Regions from separate parts of the Dietzia sp. NPDC055343 genome, predicted to be linked through region 1. Evidence: riboswitches for the same ligand, from Rfam matches in the RefSeq annotation. Region 1 holds a riboswitch; each other region holds the start of a gene.
The links. A riboswitch is a leader RNA that binds a small molecule or an ion and turns the genes downstream of it on or off. The one in region 1 is predicted to bind cobalamin.
Positions count from the first base shown of each region.

Region 1 (4,884 bases):
CTCCTCGGTGCCGTCCTTGCGCGACCACGACCAGCCCGACCCCATCTTGTGCCACTCGACGGGCCCGCCCTCGCCTGTCTCGGCATGCAGCCTGCCGAGTCGCTCCATCACGGACTGCTCGCCGATCCGCCACTTGGCCGACTTGACGAACTGGAACACGCCGATGTCCCAGCCCTGGTTCCAGGCGCGCATCGCCAGGCCGAACGCGGCGGTCGACTTCCCCTTGCCGGGCCCGGTGTGGACCATGACGAGTGGCCGGTTGCGCCGCTGGCGGGTGCTGAGCCCGTCGTCGGGCACGGTCGTGGGCTGTCCCTTGGGCATCAGGCCACCTCGTTTCGGGGAGAGCGTGAGTGGGTGCGGGCGCGGACGGTGTCGGTGAGCCCCTCGGCGGTGACCTCGCCCAGGGGCACGTGCTCGGCGCCCAACTGTGCGGCGAGTTCGGCGGCCAGCCCCATGCGGAATCGGCCGGTCTCGCAGTCCACCACAACGGATGTAGTGCCCAGCGACGCCAGCCCGGCCGCCGCGGCGCGGGACCGTGCGAGGGCGTCCGGGCCGTGGGTGGCGCGGCCATCGGTGACGACGACGACGAGCGGCCGCCGCCGAAGATCCCGGACCCGCTCCCGGCGCACGACCTCTGCGGTCGCGAGCAGACCCTCCGCCAGCGGAGTGCGGCCGCCCGCGGGGAGCTCCGCCAGGCGCGTCGCGGCGATGTCGACCGAGGAGGTGGGCGGGAGGGCGACCTGCGCGCCGGACCCGCGGAAGGTCACCAGGCCCACGGTGTCGCGGCGGCGATAGGCGTCCAGCAGCAGCGAGAGGATGGCGGTCTTGACCTGCTCCATCCGGGTGCGGGCGGCCATGGACCCGGAGGCGTCCACGCAAAAGAGCACGAGGTTGGACTCGCGGCCCTCGCGCACGGCCGAGCGCAGGTCCTCGGGCGCCAGCAGCAGCCGGCCGCCCTGAAGGCCCCCGGTGCGGCCGCGGCCCGCCTGCCACCTGGCGGCAGCGCGGATGGTGGCGGGAAGATGCAGGTCCGAGCCGGTGAAGTCGCCCGATCCGATCCGCCGCCCCGAGCTGGTGAGCGCGCGAGACCGGCGGCCGGCAGCGCCGTGGCCGGTGCCGGCGACGGACAGCAGCCGGGTGCGGTACGGGTCCGCGGCGGAGGCCACGGTGCCGGGCGGGATGCCACCGGGCGCCCCGGCCGGGGAGTCGCCCTGGTCGCCCTCCTCGGCGACGTCGGGACCCTGCTCCGCGTCGGGACGCTGCGGGTCTGCGGTGTCGTGGCCGGTGTGGGACTCCTCGGTGCCGCGGCCGGCGTCGAGGTCTGCGTCCGGGCGGGTGTCCGTGCCGGGGTCAGTACGGGCGTCGTCGGCGGCGCTTGCATCGGCCGGGTCCGCATCCCGGGGGGCGTCCGCTTCGTGAGCCCCGTCGGTGCCCGGCTGCCCGTCCGGGGTCTCGGCGCGATCCGTGGACTCGGTGTCCGGATCCCCGTCGGGCTCGGGGTCGGGCTCGTCGTCGTCGCCCAACAACCTCTCCAACAGGTCCTCGTCGAGGCCCGGCGCATCGAAGGGGGCGCGCCGACGGCGGTGGGGTAGCGCCATGCGCGCGGCGACGCGGATGTCCTCGCGCGTGATCCGCGCCCGGCCCTGCCAGGCGGCGTGCGCGGCGGCGGTGCGGGCGGTGACGATGTCGGCGCGCATGCCGTCCACGTCGAACCCGGCGCAGACCCGCGCGATGGTGGCCAGTGCCCACGGCGACATCGGCACGCGGTCGACCAGCTCGCGCGCGGCGACGATCCGCTCGGCCAGCGCGGCCTCGTCGGCGGCGAAGCTCGAGGCGAACCCGGTCGGGTCGGATTCGAACGCGATGCGACGGCGCACCACCTCGGCCCGGAGTTCGGGGTCGCGCGGGGCGGCCACCTCCACGGTGAGGCCGAATCGGTCCAGCAGCTGGGGCCGGAGCTCGCCCTCCTCGGGGTTCATGGTGCCGATCAGCACGAAGCGCGCGGCGTGGTCCACCGAGACGCCGTCGCGCTCGACGGTCACGCGGCCCATCGCGGCGGCGTCCAGGAGAAGGTCCACCACGTGGTCGTGCAGGAGGTTGACCTCGTCCACGTACAGCAGGCCGCGGTGGGCCCGCGCGAGCAGGCCGGGCTCGAAGACGGTGACGCCGTCACTGAGCGCGCTCTCCAGATGGAGAGAGCCGGTGATGCGGTCCTCGGACACGCCGATCGGCAGCTCGACCAGGCGGACGGCACGCTGCTCGACAGGGGCGTCGGCGGGGATCCGGCCGTCGGGGGTCTCGGTGCCGCGGTCGGTGGGCGCGGAGGAGAAGCGATCGCCGGCCACCACGTCGATGGGCGGTAGGACGCCGGTGAGCGCGCGCACCATCGTGGACTTGGCGGTGCCCTTCTCGCCGCGGATGAGGACACCACCCACCGACGGCGACACCGCGGTGAGGATGAGGGCGAGCGCCATGTCATCGGATCCGACGACGGCGCTGAAAGGGTAGTGCTGTGGCATGGGGGCTCCCGCTCTCGTCTGCCAGTGGCGGTCAGCGCGAGGCCGGTCTCCGGACTTCCCGGCTCATCTCGGAACGTGCGCACTGTGCGCGATCGTCTGAGAGGCCGGGTCACCGTAGCGGGCCCTGTGCCGGATTCTCACCGGCTTCCCTGATTCTCCCCTCCGCACCGCCTGGGCGGGTCGTGGGGCACCTCGTGCTGTGGGGTTGTTCAGTTGACTGCATGCCAGGCTACCCACCATCTCCGGCACCGTGGCTCCCGGCCTCGGCTGTAGTCTTCCGGCTCATGAACGCACAGGTGGTCGTGGTGGGCATCGGCGGCGACGGCTGGGACGGTCTCGACGAGGCCCGCCGTCGCGCCGTCCGTGACGCCGATGTGCTGCTCGGCGGGGAGCGTCATCTCGCGATGATCCCGGGGGAGGTGGCGGCCATACGGGAGCCCTGGCCGCGGCCGCTTCTGCCTGGTCTGCCCACGCTCCTCGAGCGCCACCGCGACCGCCGGATAGTGGCTCTGGCCTCGGGCGACCCGCTGGTCGCGGGCATCGGGGCAACACTCATCAACGCACTCGGTCGCGACGCGGTGACGGTGCTCCCCGCCGTCTCGTCGGTGGCACTGGCGCGTGCGCGGATGGGCTGGTCGGCCGAGTCAGTGGCGGTGCTCCGGGACCATCGCACGATCGCCCGCGAACTGTCCCCCGGGCGTCGGGTCCTGATCCTCTCGGCGGACCGCCACACGCCCGCCGAGGTCGCCGCGATGCTCACCGCCGCCGGCTTCGGCGCGAGTGAAATGACCGTGCTGGCCGACCTGGGCGCCCCCGCGGAGGCGAGCGAGCGCAGTCGAGCGAGCGAGTGGTCGCCGGGCGACGAGGCCCCGGCCCTGCACGTGCTGGCCGTGGAGTGCGGGGTCGGAACGGGGCAGGACGGGCGCCCCGACAACGACGACGACAACGCCGGCCCCACGGCCCCACACCCGGCGCGATGCCTGGGCATGGTGCCCGGGCTTCCCGACGACGCCTTCGAATCCGACGGCCAGCTCACGCGCCGCGACCTGCGGGCGTCGGCTCTGTCCCGGCTGGCCCCGGGGTACGGGGAGTTGCTCTGGGACGTGGGAGCCGGTGCCGGCTCGGTGGGGATCGAGTGGATGCGGGCCCACCCGAGCTGCCGGACGATCGCGGTCGAGGCGAACCACGCCCGCGCCGAGCGGATCGGTCGCAACGCAGCCCGCCTCGGGGTGCCGGCGCTCGAGGTCGTCCGGGGACGTGCGCCCGAGGCTCTGGAGGGGTGCCCCCGTCCGGACGCCGTCTTCATCGGCGGCGGTGGCACTGCTCCGGGACTGGTCGACCTGTGCTGGGATGCGCTCCGGCCGGGCGGTCGGCTGGTCGCACACGCGGTCACCGTCGAGACCGAGCGCGTGCTGCTCGACGCCCGCGCCGAACTCGGCGGCGAACTGACCAGGTTCCACGTGGAACACGCGGACGCGATCGGTGGATTCACCGGCTGGGCGCCCGCGCGCGCGGTGGTGCAGTGGGCCGCCGTCAAACCGCTGGAGACATCTGTAGAGGAGATCTCGTGACCGTTCATTTCGTGGGTGCCGGCCCCGGCGCCGCTGACCTGCTCACACTGCGCGCGGCGGCCGCGCTTCGGGCGGCCGACGTCTGCCTCTACGCCGGCACCTACCTCGACGAGGGCGTGCTCGATCACTGCCGGCCCGATGCCCGCCTGGTCGATACCCAGCACCTGGACCTGGACGGGATCATCGCCGAGATCGCCGCCGCTCACGCCGAGGGGTTGGACGTGGTGCGGCTGTGCTCGGGCGATCCGTCGCTGTACTCGGCGCTGGCCGAGCAGACGCGCCGCCTCGACACCGCCGGGGTGCCGTGGGACGTGGTCCCGGGCGTGCCCGCGTACGCGGTGGCCGCCGCCGAGCTGGGCGTGGAGCTCACCGTGCCGGAGGTGGTGCAGTCGGTGGTGCTCACCCGCGTTCAGGCCCGCTCCACAGCGATGCCGCCCGCGGAGGCGCTGGAGCACTTCGCCGCCACCGGAGCGACGTTGGTGCTGCACCTGGCCATCACGCGGATCCGCGAGCTCGCCGAGCGGTTGGTGCCGACGCACGGCGCAGACTGCCCGGTTGCGGTGGTCGCCAACGCCAGCCGCCCGCACCGCGTGGAACTGCGGGGCACGCTCGCCGACATCGCGGACTCCGTCGAGGCGGCGGGACTACGACAGGCCGCGGTCATTCTGGTCGGCCGCGCGATGGACCGGCCCGGCTCGGCCGAGTCGTGGCTCTATGCCTCCGACCCGGAGCGGGAGTCGAAGCGGCGGCGAGCCGCTGGGTAGGAGCCGGGGCCCGAACCGCCGTCGCGGAAC
Region 1 covers NZ_JBSHMJ010000035.1:6,170-11,053, reverse strand. The annotation lists gene cobO (cob(I)yrinic acid a,c-diamide adenosyltransferase) at 1-321, opposite strand, end outside; gene ACWIE7_RS14830 (VWA domain-containing protein) at 321-2,519, opposite strand; cobalamin riboswitch at 2,543-2,729, opposite strand; gene cbiE (precorrin-6y C5,15-methyltransferase (decarboxylating) subunit CbiE) at 2,804-4,090, shown strand; gene ACWIE7_RS14820 (cobalt-precorrin-4/precorrin-4 C(11)-methyltransferase) at 4,087-4,854, shown strand.

Region 2 (4,884 bases), on a different contig from region 1:
GCGGACGGCCAGGCGCACGTGCCGCGGGTCGAGCCCCGGGAAGGTGTCGCAGCGGCGGACGGCGACGCCGCGTTCGCCGAGCCGGGCCCGGAAGTCGTGGGGATCGTGCCCCTCCGGCGTCTTGACCAGGATGAACGGGGCCACGGGTGGGACGGCGATCTCGATCCCCGCGCCGGTGAGGGCCTCGCACATCGCCGCGCGGTCGGCGGCGAGTCGCCGCCGGATCCGATCGAGGTGGGCCGACGCCTCGCCCGAGCAGCAGGCGGCCACGGCCTCCAGTTGGAGGGTGCCGAGCGGCCAGTGGACCCGGTGCGCGGCCAGGTCGGCGAGGACCGCCGCGTCCCCCACCGCGTATCCGGCGCGCAGTCCGGCCAGCGCCCAGGTCTTGGTCACCGAGCGCAGGACCACGAGCCCGGGCAGGTCGGCGCCGGCGAGCGACGAGCCGTCCTCGGCGTCGACCACGTCGCAGAACGCCTCGTCCACCACCGTGACCCGCCCGGGGCGGCACAGCGCCGCGATGGTCGCCCGTGGGTGGAGGACGGACGTGGGGTTGGTGGGATTGCCGACGACGACGAGGTCGGCCGACTCCGGAACGAGTCCGGGGTCGAAGATGTACGGCTCGCGCAGGATCACCCGGGTGACGGGCACCCCGGCCCGCCGAAGTTCCACCTCGGGTTCGGTGAACGACGGGTGCACCACGGCGGCGCGCAGACCCCGGCGCGCGGCATGGTCGGCCAGCAGATGGAAGCCCTCCGCGGATCCGGCGAGCGGGAGCACCCGGCCGGGGTCGGCCCCGTGCCTCTCGGCCACAGCCCGGCGGGCCCGGTCCTCGTCGGCGGCGGTCGGGTAGGCGGCCAGATCGTCGATGCGTTGCCGCAGCCGGTCGGCCAGCCATGCGGGCGGGCGGTCCCCGTGGACGTTCACCGCGAAGTCGATCGCGCCCGGGCCGACCTGGGTGTCGCCGTGGATACGAAGCTTGTCGAGGTCCTCAGCCATCGCGCCGCACCGTCCTCGCGTGGGCGACGAGCAGACCGGCGATCATCAGGCCGGCGGTAACCAGCTGGACCCGGTCGTGGAGGCGAACGGCCCGGCCGATGTCCTCGGCGCGGACCGGCCGCCCGTCCCCGAGGACCGCGCGCTGCTGCACGCCGTACGGGTAGGGGGTCGGGCCGCCGAGCCGGACCCCGAGCGCGCCGGCGCACACCGACTCCACCACTCCGGCATTCGGGCTGGGGTGCGTGCGGGCGTCCCGACGCCAGGTCCGTAGGGCGCCGGAGGGGCTGCCGCCGATGGTGCCGGCGACCGCGACGCCGATGAGCCCGGCGAGGCGGGCCGGAACGAATCCCAGGACGTCGTCGAGCCTGGCCGAGGCGGTGCCGAAGTGCTGGTACCGCGGTGAGCGGTGACCGACCATCGCGTCCAGTGTGTTGGCGGTCCGGTGCATCGCGGCGCCGGCCGGGCCCGCGATCGCGGCCCAGAACAGCGTGCACACGGCCGCGTCGGAGGTGTTCTCCGCGACCGATTCCACGACCGCGCGGGCCAGGTCGTCGGGGTCGAGGGCGTCCGGGTCGCGGCCGCACAGCCACGGCAGGAGGGCCCGGGAACCGTCGTGATCGCCGGAGCGCAGGAGAGCGTCCTGTCGGCGTGCCACCGAGAGCAACGAGCTCCCGCCGAGGCAGGCCCACGCGACGGCGGCGTTCCACGCGACGGTCCCGGCGGTGCTGCGGGACAGGAGGCGGCCCACGGTATGAGTGGCCGCGGCGCTCCCGCCGACGAGGACCCCGGTGAACAGCACACCCGCCGCCCGCTGCCCGGCTGCGGATCGGCGGGGGTCCAGAAGCCGGTGCTCGACTGCCATCGCGACCCCTCCGAATCCGGCGACGGGGTGCCACCGCCGGGGATCCCCCACCACGCGGTCCAGCGCGACGCCCAGGCCGAGCCCGGCGGACCGGGCGGGTAGTCCGGAAGGGGAGGCCCGGACGCGAACGCGCCGGCGGGCGGCCCGGGCGCGGTTAGCGACGGCCTCGCCGCAGTCAGCCGGAGCGGGTGCGCGCATCGTGGTGCTTTCGAGGTCGCGGGCCTTGAAACGCGAAGCCCGATCTTGACCTGGCGGTGGTCACCGCGAGGGCCAGCCGGTATTCGGACTCGGGATCACCTGGCCGGGAGCGCCTTCCCGGGTCTACCGACCCAGTGGCATCGTGCCCCTGCCATCTCCCTCACCGCTGCGCGTCAGTTCCGGATTCGCACCGGATTCCCGCGACCTGTTGGTCTCGCTGGCCAGGACAACGTAACACGACTGGTGACAACCCATTTCGGGCCACACCGGCAGCGCCCCGGGCTGGACGGGGTCGCGCGGAGCGTCACCGGGCGAGCGGCCACCCGCCGCCGCCCACCTGGCCGAATGCTGACCGAAGTGACGGCTCGCAGTTCGCTGGAGGTTCGCTCCCGGCCTGCTGGCGGGTTTCGAGGCATTCCCCGGCACGAGAGGGCCTCGAGATAACCCTGGTTGACCGCGGCCGATCGGCGCGTCAGGCCTTGATCGAGAAGCCTCGGATCACGTTGAGCACGCCCAGGACGAGAAGTGCGATGCCGGCGAGCCACCACAGGAAGCCGGCTCCCCACAGGGGCGTGCTCACCAGCGAGATGCCGGCGAGCACGGAGATGATCGCGAAGAAGATCGTGATGCCCTTCGAGCTGGCTTCGCCGAGGTTGAACAGGGCAGTGAAGCCCTCGAAGATCCACATGACGCCGATCAACACGGTGGCGAAGATCGCGAGGAAGGCCGCCGACTGCTGCAGTGAGACGAAGGCGTAGATGCCCGCGACGATGTAGAGCACGCCGAGCAGGCCGTGGCCCACCCGACTGCCGGTGGAATGGCCGGTGGTGGCGAACGACACAGCGATGTAGATGAGCCCGGCCACGATGGCCCAGACCGCGATGACGCCGGTGATGACGACGGCGGTCTTGCCCGGCCAGACGAGCACGGCGATGCCGAAGGCGATCGCGATGAGACCGCCGGCTATCAGGGCCAGGCGCATGCCCTTGGCGACAGGGGTGAAGGTGGAAGTGGTCATGTGGGGAACCTCGTTTGTGGAAGCAGGCGAGAACGATCGTGTTCAATAAGAACTTAATCACTTCGGTCGCGAGAAGTGCCCGATCGAGCTCTTTGCCCGCGTGACGCTGCTCACCCGTCGGTGGGCCGGCAGTAGGTGCAGCGGCAGATGCTGGGACCTACGCAGCGACGGAGCCGAGGTGCGCCCGGGTGGGCGCGTGGTCGGTCATGCAGTACACGCGGGCCCGCTCGGAGACGGGCTTGCCATGACGGACAGCACTGGCGGTGTCGAGGGCGAACCACAGCTGGGCGAGAAGGTCGATGAAGGGACGGAACGGCGACATGATTTCCCTCCTTGAGGGGTCGGGCTAGGAGGTGGGTATACAGGTCTGTAAACCTCGGCTTCAGACTATGTATACAGACCTGTCAAGTCAAGGGGTGCACGACTACCGAATTTCCCGGTCTCAGTGGTCGTCCGCGGCCACGCTCGTCGCCGCTGCGAGGCCGTCTCGCACCGCCCGATCCACCGGGCCCCGGACTGGCCGACCCCGGATCAGGACTGCGGCGCGCGCAGCGGTGCCTCGTGCTCCTCGCGGATGAACTCGGGCAGGGGGCCGGCGGAGCGCAGGATCCCGGCGAGAGCCGGGTCGGCCAGGTGCAGGCGGCCCACGGAGATGAGATCGAACTCCCCGCGGTTCATGAGCTCCACGACCGAATCCACGTTGTCCGACACCCGGACCTCGGCCCCGGACTTCTGCTCGCGTAGCGAGGTGCCGATGCCCACCCCGCCCACGGCTCCGGACGCCTTGCCCGTGAGCCGGCGGGCCCAACCGGCCAGGGTGACCTTGCCGTCGTCACCCTCGAGGTCGGGGAACGCCGGATCGCTGAACCGGCGCGTCGACGCGTCGAACAGATCCACGCCGGCCTCCGCGAGCGCGCCCAGGTAGATGCCCAGCTCCTCGGGGTTCTCGGCCTTGCGGGCCGTGTAGTCCTGCTGCGTGTGCTGGGAGAAGCGGTAGAACAGCGGCGCGTCGGGGCCGATCGCCTCGCGGACCGCCGCCACCACGGCCGCCGGGTAGCGGACGCGCGCGGCCAGATCGCCACCCCAGGAGTCGGTGCGGCGGTTGGTGTCGGCCCAGACGAACGCGTCCGGCAGGTAGCCGTGGCCGCCGTGGAGGGTCACGCCGTCGAAGCCCGCCTCCATCGCCAGCTTCGCCGACCGCGCGTACGCCTCGATCGTCTCGGCGATCTCGGCCTCGGTCATTGGCTCGATCTCCGGCGACCACCGTGCGACGCTGCGCTCGGAGTAGGTGGTCACGCCCGGGGTGCCCCACAGTCCCGACGGCCGCATCGGCCGCATCTCCATCAGGCGGTCGCGGTTCGGCTTGTCGAACCGGGCGTTGGCTCCCCAGAGCGGCCCCACGTGCCAGAGCTGGGCGATGATGCTGCCGCCCGCCGCATGCACCGCGTCCGTCACCAGTCGCCAGGCCTCGACCGACTCCGGCGTGTCCAGGCGCGGAATCCAGGAATGGTCCACCGAGGTCGGGTGGTCCACGCCGATGCCCTCCGTGACCACGAGCCCGGTCCCACCGGCCGCGCGGGAGGCGTAGTACGCGCGGTTGACCTCGTCCGGCAGTGCGTCGGGGCAGCCCATGCGGGTCATCGGCGACATCGCCAGGCGGTTGGCGAGCTGCAGGGAACGGATCTCGAGCGGCTGGAACAGTGCTTCCCGACCTGGGGCGACCGACTGGGTCATCGCGCGACCTCTCATCTCTTCGTGCGGCGACGGTTCCGGAGCTCGGCGCCGGTCCGTCGTCAGCGGTGTGCCGTCT
Region 2 covers NZ_JBSHMJ010000011.1:79,650-84,533, reverse strand. The annotation lists gene cobC (Rv2231c family pyridoxal phosphate-dependent protein CobC) at 1-996, opposite strand, end outside; gene ACWIE7_RS07665 (CobD/CbiB family cobalamin biosynthesis protein) at 989-2,056, opposite strand; cobalamin riboswitch at 2,114-2,293, opposite strand; gene ACWIE7_RS07660 (HdeD family acid-resistance protein) at 2,529-3,074, opposite strand; gene ACWIE7_RS07655 (hypothetical protein) at 3,232-3,396, opposite strand; gene ACWIE7_RS07650 (oxidoreductase) at 3,606-4,808, opposite strand.
Region 2: another riboswitch for cobalamin. It lies ahead of ACWIE7_RS07665 (CobD/CbiB family cobalamin biosynthesis protein); the one in region 1 lies ahead of ACWIE7_RS14830 (VWA domain-containing protein).

Region 3 (4,884 bases), on a different contig from region 1:
CTCGCACGAAACGCGGACTCCACACGCGGCCGGAGTCGGTCACGCGGGTCCCCGACGCGCCCACGATGAGCAGGCACTTCATGTCGATCGCATCACAGTCGAGCTCGCCCAGCGTGGTGACGGTCAGCGATTCCTCGGCGCGGCCGACGTCCCGGCCCACCACGACGGGAGTGGCCCGGTCGCGGTGGCGCAGAAGCACGTCCCGGGCGTCGGCGACCTGGCGCGTGCGCGAGCGGGACGCGGGGTTGTAGACGGCCAGGACCAGGTCGGCGGCGGCGATCGCGTCGAGCCGGCGCGCGATCACGTCCCACGGCTTGAGCCGGTCCGACAGGCTCACCACCGCGAAGTCCGCGCCGATCGGCGCCCCGGCCCGCGCGGCCACCGCCTGCACCGCGGAGACGCCGGGCACCACGCGGATGTCGACCCCGTCGTGCCGCGGGCCCTCGGCGGCCTCGAACACCGCCGACGCCATACCGAACACGCCCGCGTCACCGCCGGAGACCACGGCCACCTGCTCGCCCGTGGCCGCCAACTCCAGGGCGAGACCCGCCCGGTCGACCTCCACGGTGTTGCCGGAGCTGTGCCGCCGCAGACCGGGCCGCTGCGGCACCCGGTTGACGTACGGCGCGTAGCCCACCACGTGGTCCACCTCGGCGAGTACGCGCGCGGCCTCCGGCGTGAGCCAGTCGTCCGGCCCGGGCCCCAGCCCCACCACGTGCACGACGCCGCGGGCGCCGGGAGCGGCGGGGTCGGGGGTCGGCGCGGTCAGCTGTGCGGGTCGGCGGCCGGTGGGGTCGTGGTGGTGGGAGTCCCCGGGGACGACGACGAGGGAGAAGTACGGCACGGTCTCCGGGTCGACCTCGCGAGCCGGGTGATGCGCCTCTGCATCCGTCGAGGCGCGCTCGACGTACACCGCGCCGTCGAGTCGCCCGGCGGATTCGAGCGCCCGGCGCACGGCGGGGAAGTTGCGGCCGAGCTTCATGATGATCGCGCCGTCGGTATCGGCCAGTCGCCGGGCGAGCTCGGGCTCGGGAAGCGTTCCGGGCAGCACGGTGAGCACGTCGGTCTGCCTGACCAGCGGGGTCGCGGCCGCGGCGGTGGCGGCGGCGAAGGCCGGCACCCCGGGCACGATCTCGGTGAGGAACCGCTCCGCGAGCCGGTCGTGCATGTACATGAACGAGCCGTAGAAGAGCGGGTCGCCCTCGGCCAGCAGGACCACGTCACGGCCCGCGGCGAGGTGCTCGGCAAGACGCTGCGCGCTGCGCTCGTAGAAGTCCGCGATCGCGCCCGCGTACCCGCCCGGATGCTCGGTCAGGCCCGTGGTGACCGGGTACTCGAGCACCTCCTCGATCGCGCCGGCGGGGATGAGGTCGGCGGCGATGCGCCGGGCGTTGGACTGCTTGCCGCGCCCGGCGTGGAAGGCCACCACGTCGGCGGCACCGATCAGTCGGGCGGCCTTGAGGGTCATGAGCTCGGGGTCTCCCGGCCCCACGCCGACGCCGTAGAGACGACCCGCGCCAGCACCCGCTTCTGCGCCTACGTCAGCGTCGCCGGCCACACCGGGGGCATCCGCGCCGGTCATCCCGCCGCTCACTCGGCGTCCTGCGCCAGGGCGTTGACGGCGGAGGCGGTCATCGCCGAGCCGCCGCGGCGGCCGTGCACGGTGACGAACGGGATGTCGATCCCGTGGTCGCTGGCGAAATCGGCCAGTGCCGCCTTGGATTCGGCCGCTCCGATGAAGCCGACCGGGCAGCCGATGACCGCCGCGGGCCGGGGCGCGCCGTCGAGCAGCATCTCGAGCAGGTGGAACAGGGCGGTGGGGGCGTTGCCGATCGCCACCACGGCGCCGTCGAGCCGGTCACCCCACAGGGCCAACGCGGCCGCGGAGCGGGTGGTGCCCATCTGTCGGGCCAGCTCGGGGACCTGCGGGTCGTTCAGTGTGCACACCACGTCGTTGTCCCGCGGCAGCCGTGCGCGGGTGACGCCCGAGGCGACCATGTGGGCGTCGCAGAGGATCGGCGCTCCGGCGTCGAGGGCCGAGCGTGCGGCGTCGACGAGTCCGGCATGCACCTGCAGGTCGGCGGTCAGATCCGTCTGACCCGTGCCGTGCACCATGCGGACCGCGAGCTTCTCGGCGTCGCCGGGGATCCGCGAGAGATCGGTCTCCCGCCGGATGGTGGCGAAGGAATCCAGGTAGATGGCGGGGCCGTCGTCGATGTAGTCATAGCGACGCGGCGGCCGGACGGCACCAGGCATGGGTCCTCCTCGGGGTTCTCGCCCCGGTCAGAAGTCGAAGTCGGCGCGGGAGTGACCGCACGTCCATCCCTCGGCCAGTATCTGGCTGACGGCCCTGGTCAGGGCTTCACAGTGGCGGAACCGCCCCGGAATCGCACCGGGTTCCTCGCCGTGGGATGCCCCTGGAGCCTACGCGGACGCCGTCGAACCCAGGGCGGCGGGCCGGGCGCCGGCGGCGGCCGATAGTCTCGGCGGTGCCGTGGTGTTCGGGAAGCCGGAGGAGAAGCCGGCGCGGCCCTCGCCACTGTAGTCGCGGAGTTCCGCGACCCTCGTCCGTCCCTCATGGGGCGGAGGCCACTGGGCTCACCAGCCCGGGAAGGTCGGTCGCGTGGCGTCGATGCGAAAGCCAGGAGACCGGCCACGGCGACATGTTCCACGAGGGTTTGGAGAAGAACATGCGCCAAGACCGGCGTTCGGCGTCCCCTGACGACGCCGCGGCAACACCCGAGTCGTCCGATTCGCGTGCTCCCCGCATCGCACTGCTGTCCACGTCCGACACGGACCTGCTCTCCGCGCGGGAATCCGGGGCGGCGTTCACGCTCGGCAACCCGTCACGCATCGACGTGGAGACCGACCTCCCGCACCTGCTCACCCGGGCCGACCTCGTCGTCGTCAGGATCCTCGGATCCAGGCGCTCGTGGGACCACGGCTTCGAGGCGGTGCTGGGCGCCGGCGTGCCCGTCGTCGTCCTGGGCGGCGAACAGTCCCCGGACGCGGACCTCATGGAGGTCTCCACCGTCCCCATCGGCACCGCCGCCGAGGCGCACCGCTACCTCGCCGAGGGCGGGCCCGCCAACCTCGCGCAGCTGCACGCCTTCCTCTCGGACACCGTCCTGCTCACCGGAACCGGGTTCGAACCGCCGGAGAGCGTGCCGGAGTGGGGGATCGCGGAGCGGCCGCGGGCCGCGGACGCGGCGAGTGGTCAGAGATCACGCGATCCCCGGAGCGTGACCTGGGAAAACGTGAGCGGAACTGACCAGTCGCCGGGCGGCCACGCCCTGGATCACGCGCCGGGCGACCTGCCGCGCGTCGGCGTGCTCTACTACCGCGCCCACGAGGTGAGCGGCAACGCGGGCTTCGCGCACGCGCTGGCGGACGCGATCGACGCCACCGGCGAGGCCGTGGGCGTGCCGGTGTTCGCCGGCTCGCTGCGGTCGGCGCCGGACGAGCTGTTCGACGCGCTCGGGACGCTCGACGCGCTGGTCGTGACGGTCCTCGCCGCCGGCGGGACCACGCCCGGCGCCGCGGGGGCCGGGGGCGACGACGAGAGCTGGGACGTCGAACGCATCGCCGCGCTGGACATCCCGATCCTGCAGGGGCTGTGCCTGACCTGGGGCCGCGACGACTGGGAGGGCTCCGACGACGGCGTGAACCCGCTCGACTCGGCCAGCCAGATCGCGATCCCCGAGTTCGACGGCCGCATCATCACCGTCCCGTTCTCGTTCAAGGAGATCGACGCCGACGGCCTGCCCCGCTACGTCGCCGACCCCGAACGCTGCGCGCGCGTGGCCGGGATCGCCGTGGCCCACGCCCGGCTGCGGCACATCCCGCGGGCCGAGCGCCGGATCGCGCTCGTGCTCTCGGCATACCCCACCAAGCACTCGCGCATCGGCAACGCCGTCGGCCTGGACACGCCCGTCTCCACCATCCGGCTGCTGCGCCGCATGCGCGAGGAGGGCTATGATCTGGGCCCGGACGACGGCCCGATCGCCCGCTTCCTCACCCGCTCCGGCGAGGGCGGGAGCGTGGCCGGTGACGGTGCCGGGGACGGCGCCGGCAGTGGGCAGGACGCCGGTTTCGCCGACGACACCGCCGCCGGCGACGCCCTCATCCACGCGCTCATCGACGCCGGCGGCCAGGACGAGGAGTGGCTGACCACGGCCCAGCTCACCGACTCCCACGTGCGGATCAGCACCTCCGACTACCTGCGCTGGACCGAGGACCTGTCTCCGGCGCTGCGCGAGGAGATGGTCGAGGCGTGGGGCGAGGCACCCGGCGAGCTGTTCGTCAACGACGCCGGCGAGATCGTCCTCGCGACGCTGCAGGCCGGCAACGTGGTGCTGCTCATCCAGCCGCCCCGCGGGTTCGGCGAGAACCCGGTGGCGATCTACCACGACCCCGAGCTCGCGCCGTCGCATCACTACCTGGCCGCCTACCGCTGGCTGTCCCGCGGGTTCGGCGCGCACGCGTTGGTCCACTTGGGCAAGCACGGCTCGCTGGAGTGGCTGCCGGGTAAGAACGCGGCGCTGTCGGCGGACTGCGCGACCGACGCGGCGATCGCCGAGATGCCGCTGATCTACCCGTTCCTCGTCAACGACCCCGGCGAGGGCGCGCAGGCCAAGCGCCGGGCGCACGCCACGATCGTCGACCACCTGGTGCCGCCGATGGCCCGTGCGGAGTCGTACGGCGACATCGCCCGGCTCGAGCAACTGCTGGACGAGTACGGCAACATCGCCGCGATGGACCCGGGCAAGCTCGGCGCCATCCGCGACCAGATCTGGACCCTCATGCGCTCGGCTCACATGCACGAGGACCTGGGCCTGGAGCAGCAGCCGGGCGACGAGGAGTTCGACGACTTCCTCCTCCACG
Region 3 covers NZ_JBSHMJ010000011.1:92,233-97,116, reverse strand. The annotation lists gene ACWIE7_RS07720 (precorrin-2 C(20)-methyltransferase) at 1-1,468, opposite strand, end outside; gene ACWIE7_RS07715 (precorrin-8X methylmutase) at 1,591-2,256, opposite strand; cobalamin riboswitch at 2,314-2,443, opposite strand; cobalamin riboswitch at 2,479-2,672, shown strand; gene cobN (cobaltochelatase subunit CobN) at 2,664-4,884, shown strand, end outside.
Region 3: another riboswitch for cobalamin. It lies ahead of ACWIE7_RS07715 (precorrin-8X methylmutase); the one in region 1 lies ahead of ACWIE7_RS14830 (VWA domain-containing protein).